Regions from separate parts of the Alkalihalobacillus sp. MEB130 genome, predicted to be linked through region 1. Evidence: riboswitches for the same ligand, from Rfam matches in the RefSeq annotation. Region 1 holds a riboswitch; the other holds the start of a gene.
The links. Region 1 has a riboswitch for cyclic di-GMP ahead of N0O92_RS12835 (bifunctional diguanylate cyclase/phosphodiesterase). Riboswitches for the same ligand answer to the same signal wherever they lie in the genome.

Region 1 (3,176 bases):
TTATTGGTTAGCGTTACTTGTGATTGATAATGTAAAACAAAGTCCTCAGTCGTAATCGCTTGTCTTAATTCTTTCTCTATTAACAACCGATTCGATAACTGATTGTCCATTGACGGTGAATATCTGCGCACTTGATTCATTCCCTTTAGCTTCGCATCATTCATCGCAGATTCTGAATGTTTGATAAGATCATCAACATTTTCACTATCTAGTGGAAAACTACTTATTCCAATGCTTGACGTTAAAATAAAATCATGTTCCTCCCACTGGACTGGTGTTGATAATAATTCAATAATCTGTTCACTATTTTGCTTCATCTTCTCAGCCGTAGTATTAGGATACAAAATAATAAATTTATCACTATTCCATCGTGTAAGTAGAGCGGTAGGTGGTATATGTTGTACTAGGCGCTTTGTAACCTCTTTTAACACCTTATCCCCCGCGTCGTATCCTCCGATGTTGTTAATTAAATTGAAGCGATTTAGATCGATAAATAAAAACGACACGATCTTGTTTTCTTTTTTTGCTTGATCAATCGCTTGCTTCGCCTCTCTTTTAAATTGTGAAGCATTCGCTAAGCCTGTTAATGAATCAATATGTTTGATCGTGTACATTTCCTCTTTCGTATGTTTATAATCAATGGCAATCCCACAAAGTTGTGCAAATTGCTCTAGTTGAGCAAGTTCCTTTCCTGTAGCTTCACGATTTTCTTTAAAATAAAGAGCAAACGTACCGAGTACGTTGTTCGTTGGTGAAAAAATAGGAATAGACCAACAGGATTTTAAATGATGCTTGTTTGCAAGTGTTCGATAGTCATCCCATAGTGAGTTCGTTTCTATATTAGAAACAATCGTTGTTTGCCTCTTGTATACGGCTGTTCCACAAGACCCCGCGTTTGGACCAACTTCTAATCCATTAATTTCCATCAAGTACTCATCCGAAAGATTTAATGAAAACGGTCTCTCTAATTTGTTTTGGAACTGGTTATATAATGATATGGAACAAATCGCCCCGTGAAGCTGCAACTCGACGCTTGCTACGACTGTTTTTAAAATGGATGAAAGGGGTTTGTTTGCTGCAAGCATCCCCACGATTTCGTTTTGCCAATGTAACGTTTCGTTTCTACCTTCCATCATGTGTGTTCCCCCTCAGTTGCTAAAAAACTTATCAAAAAAGCTATTCTACAAGTGGATGCAGAATAGCCAAAAAAATCACATAAATATGTAACATACTTGGTAACCAGGCGATCATAGTATTCCTACCTTAGACCCTAAGCTTTGCGTCCTATTTTTTCAAATAGTTTGCCTTTATCATAATATCGTTCATTTGTATTGGTACTATAGTTATATTATAGGATAATACGACAAAAAACAACACCTTTCGATTAAAAGAGCAATTATTCTAACTTTTGAAAAGCTAATAAGAATCTCCCATAACATCCATACTAAGAATTCTTACAAATACTCACATTGGTGGTGTTTTCTGTGGCAACTGATTCACCTACAAATATTAATGCATTTAAAATTGCAGCAACATATATTGGAACCATTGTAGGTGCTGGCTTTGCTTCTGGTCAAGAAGTACTCCAATTTTTTAGTGCGTTTGGATTGCTTGGAATCTGGGGAATTGTATTAGCATCTGCCCTATTTTTTATCTTTGGTTATATGATATTAGTAATTGGACGAGCATTAAGTGCCTCTGCTTACGTTGAAGTTGTCCGATTTTCAAATGGAAGATGGCTAGGATCGCTTATTGATTTGATTATAACGATCTTTTTATTTGGTGCGCTCGCTGCTATGATTGCTGGATCTGGAGCTATATTTGTCGAACAGTTCGGGTTATCTTCCTGGTGGGGAACGATTTTCATGGCTGTAGTTGCTCTATTTACGGTTATTCGTGGAATCAAAGGGGTTATTAATGCGATCAGTTTTGTTGTACCTGTATTGCTAGTGGCTGTCCTTTTTATTGCGATATATGGAATTTACCGTAGTCCTGTTACAAGTGCTGACCTTGAATTAACGACTACTCTAGTCGGTGCGGCTCCTAACTGGTTTGTTGCTGCTTTGAATTACGCTTCTTTTAATTTAGTCATTGCTGTTGCCATTTTAGCTCCGATTGGACCCAATGCCAAAAACCAAAGTACCCTGTTGTGGGGAGCACTTTTAGGTGCGCTTGGACTTGGTGTTGGTGTGGTCGCCATTTATTTTAGTGTATTATCTAATATTACAGACGTTGCTCATGTAGAAGTACCGATGATTTATATTGCGTCGCTTATTTCACCTATCGTTCAACTTTTGTTTGCGGTTGTTTTGTTATCTGCTGTTTTTTCAACCGCTGTAAGCAATCTGTACGGCTTTGTTTCTCGGATGACCTTTGTTGATCAGAAACACCGCATATGGCTCATCGTTGGAACAACATTTGCCGCTTTCATCGTTAGCCAGGTTGGATTTTCAACATTGGTTACGTATTTGTATCCTGCTGTCGGCTATGGCGGATTTATCTTTTTTGCTGGACTATTATATGTATGGTTCTTCAAACGTAATGAAATAAAAAGTGTAGAGTAAACTGATTAACCAGTTTTCAACCTCCTTGATATCATTAGATTCACCACATCTATGTAATATCTACATTATAAAATAAACTGATAGTGAAATGTTTGATGAAAATTAAACTTCAGACTGTAGACAAAGGCCTTTGAGTTTCATTTCTCAAAGGCCTTTTCACGCTAATTCTCCTATTATTTTTGATCGTTGAATAGTAGGGAATTTCTATCTTTCCTCTCAACAAAGCGGACGGGATGGGAGGGCCGACTCCTGCAGGAGGGAAGGGCAAGTTGAAATCCACCGGCGCAAGCCGGTTAGTTCAACGCCCGCCTGCGGAAAGCGTGCCCCCCATCCCGGGAGCGGATCGAAGCTCCTTTTCAAGTCCGAAATAATCGAGCACTTTTTAACAGATTCGGGGAAGCGCAATGGAACGAGCATGTGGTGAACACATACGCCTTAAAAACAACAAAAACAGCCATTAAAAAACGTGCCAGCTACATAAAAAGCTGGCACGTCTTTTTTTAAATGGAAAGTTGACTTGATAAGTCATACATTTTTGTATCGATCTCATGAGGCTTTGAAAAAACATCATCAAAGGTGTAACTAACTAGTTGATTCTTCTCTATCCCCACT
Region 2 (3,176 bases), on a different contig from region 1:
AAGTGGGAACATTTACATCTCCGTTTATTGAGTGTTTTGAAGAGCGAATTTCGATTAATGGGAAACCAATTGAAGAAGAGGCTCTTGTCGCTGGGGCGAATCGTGTTCGACCTCTTGTAGAGGAACTAGCACAAACCGAACTAGGAAGCCCAACTGAATTTGAAGTCATTACAACCATCATGTTTGATTACTTTGCAAACGTCGCTAAGCCAGACATTGCTTTAGTCGAAGTTGGATTAGGCGGTCGTTTTGACTCGACGAATGTCATCACACCTCTTGTATCGGTTATTACTTCGATTGGGTTTGATCATATGCACATTTTAGGGGACACGTTGGAGGAAATTACGTCTGAAAAAGCTGGCATTATTAAAGAGAACGTGCCAATTGTTTCAGGTGTTTCCCAAAAAGTGGCGCAGCAACTAATAGAGGATACAGCTAACAAAAGTCATTCTTCCTTTTACCAGTTAGGAACGGATTTTTCAGAACGTTTGTCTGTTGTTGATGGAAGAGTTCAAGTTTTTACATTAGAAAGCGTATCGACTAAGTACAATGATGTAAGGATTCAAATGCCAGGTCCGCATCAAAGACAAAATGCGGCTGTTGCGTTTAAAGCAATTGAGTTACTCGCGAACCATGCAGACTTTTATGTAAGTGAAGAAGCCTTTTATTCTGGAATGCATGCCACAACGTGGACAGGTAGGTTTGAACAAATTAGTGACAATCCTCTCATTATTCTTGATGGAGCTCATAATAAAGAAGGATTCGAATCCTTATCCAAAACACTTGAACTGCATTATCCAGAAAAGTCTTACCGATTCTTACTAGCGGCTACGAAAGAAAAGGATATGAGTGTATTATTAAAGCCTTTTGAAAAGATGAACGCTACTTTCACATTTACTAGCTTTGAGTTCTTTCGAGCAGCTGAGAGCCAAACCCTATTTGAACAAGCTCAAGTATTACAAAAGAAATACAATGATGATTGGGAACTAGCGTTAACAGAAGAAGTACGATCGCTACGTGAGGATGAAATGTTAGTTGTAGCCGGTTCATTATATTTTATCTCATCTGTTAGGGAGAAGTGGCATCAGTCTGCATTTATGTATGAGAAGATATGATGGTTTTTGTAAGGAATGTTCCTGTGGATTGTCTATTTATTTATATATAGAGCGCAATATAACGGAAACCAAAACAACTTGCAAAAAAGATAGAAATATGTTGAAAAAATTTATGAACCTGGTAAGATGAATACAGTTAGATAATAACCGGGTCTTATGTACTGTATTTATCTGGTTATTCTTACCGAAAAGATTTTATTGCTATAAATAAACACATTATGGTATATTTTAACCAGTTCTTAATAACTACAAATGATATTTAAGGAGCTATGAAATACGACTTGTAACTGGGCACCTAAGTCGTACGGAGCGAGTGGTGCAACCGGCCTTTACAACCATTACTTTGGTTTGTTTGGGCCTTTTTTTATGGTATAACTAGCATTCTACTTTTGTATTTAAGAGCTTCACTCTTAAAGATATATATTTCCGTAAAACAGGGAGGAACATCGAATGATGAAAGCTTTAACGAAACGACTTGGATTGAACAATCAACGCGGTTTTACGTTAATTGAGGTATTAGTTGTTATTGTGATTTTAGGTCTACTTGCTGCAATTTTAATACCTAACGTAATTAGTTGGATTGATAGGTCTGATGAACAACTCGATATAATAGAAGAACATATCGGTGATGACCTAAATCAAATAGAAGGCTATTTTGATAATGATGGGGAATAAGATTAGTTTTGATGTGCTGCCACCTTTTGTGGCGGCATCTTTTTTCAAACAATAGTTTTCTATTATTTATAAAAATAAAAATTGTTTTATACATAGTATAAAACTATTGTTCTTCTATAGTTGCAAGAACTGATCTAAGAAATATACAGGAGGACACACCATGAACAACGAGAAAGGTATGACATTGATTGAGTTGCTAGTCGCCATTGTTATTGCAGGTATCATTGTTGTACCTCTTGTTACTCTCATGGTGAGCACTCTTACGGTTTCGCAAAGTCAGGGGAAAGAAACGAATATAGCGTATGTTGCCCAAGAAGTAATGGAAAAAGTGGTTCATCAAACCCCAACACTTGGGATCGGACAGTATTGTTGGAGTAATATGGAAGGTCAGTGTAGTGGATACACGCTTCTTACTAACCTTTATAGTAACTCTGCCGTGCATGACGAAGTCGTTGTCATCGTTCGTGTTACTGATTATGAAGGTCCGTTTCATGAAGTGACGGTCAAAGTATTAAATGAAACAACGGTATCTAACGGTTCAAACGAGGTTGCTCGTGAAAACGAAATTGAACTGGTAACGGTGGTGAGAACGCCGTGATGAATCAAAGAGGATTTACGCTAGTAGAAGTGTTGGTTGTTATTGTGATTTTAGGGTTGTTTCTCCCAGTTGCTTATTCCTTAATTTCCTATACGATGGATGGCCAGAGACAAGTGATTGCAGAAAATGAAGTGCAAATAGAAGCAAGGCGCATTATGGAATATATGACAGAGAAAATGCGAGACGATGCTAGATGGGTTGGGGAATCGGATTCGAATATGAAACTAGTCAAAAACGAGACGGTTTGGTTGATTTATGAAAAGGAAGGTACTCTTGGAAACATGAGGCTTCCTGGGGCAAACGGCCGCGTGTTATCACAATCGATTGAAACGTTTATAGTAACGGAATCTGATTCAAGTACCCAAGTTAAGCTCGAAATTACAAAACCTCGCGCTTCGATCGTGCTAGAGTCGACGATTCACTATTCGAGGTTTGTAAATGAGGTGAGCGAATGAATATGAAAACTCTTTTATCTTCTCAATATGGGGGCGCTCTCGTTACCGTTTTAGTTGTGATTGTCCTTTTTTCAATTGCCGCTCCCATGCTCGTGAAGGTGACGGTACATAGCAAAAATTCAATAGAAACCAATGTAGAAACGCAAGAAGAGTTTTACAGAGCAGAAGGGGCGCTCAGACTTGTCCTTCATGAGATGGAGTCATACCGAGGAAATCATGTAGATTTGCTTGATGGAAATGGAAACGTCGTAAAAGATGGGGCAGGAAATGAAATTCAAATTCAGCAGGTAGGTCCCTATTTTTACTTGCAAGACGGAGTCATTCCTTCTTCAA

Region 2: it holds a riboswitch for cyclic di-GMP, as region 1 does, so the genes downstream of both, N0O92_RS04635 (type II secretion system protein) here and N0O92_RS12835 (bifunctional diguanylate cyclase/phosphodiesterase) in region 1, are expected to answer to the same signal.

Annotation. Positions count from the first base shown of each region.
Region 1 covers NZ_JAOANA010000011.1:131,624-134,799, forward strand. The annotation lists gene N0O92_RS12835 (bifunctional diguanylate cyclase/phosphodiesterase) at 1-1,136, opposite strand, end outside; cyclic di-GMP riboswitch class I at 1,232-1,316, opposite strand; gene N0O92_RS12840 (YkvI family membrane protein) at 1,485-2,564, shown strand; gene pfkA (6-phosphofructokinase) at 3,065-3,176, opposite strand, start outside.
Region 2 covers NZ_JAOANA010000003.1:221,090-224,265, forward strand. The annotation lists gene N0O92_RS04630 (bifunctional folylpolyglutamate synthase/dihydrofolate synthase) at 1-1,115, shown strand, start outside; cyclic di-GMP riboswitch class II at 1,370-1,452, shown strand; gene N0O92_RS04635 (type II secretion system protein) at 1,566-1,790, shown strand; gene N0O92_RS04640 (type IV pilus modification PilV family protein) at 1,951-2,388, shown strand; gene N0O92_RS04645 (prepilin-type N-terminal cleavage/methylation domain-containing protein) at 2,388-2,843, shown strand; gene N0O92_RS04650 (hypothetical protein) at 2,840-3,176, shown strand, end outside.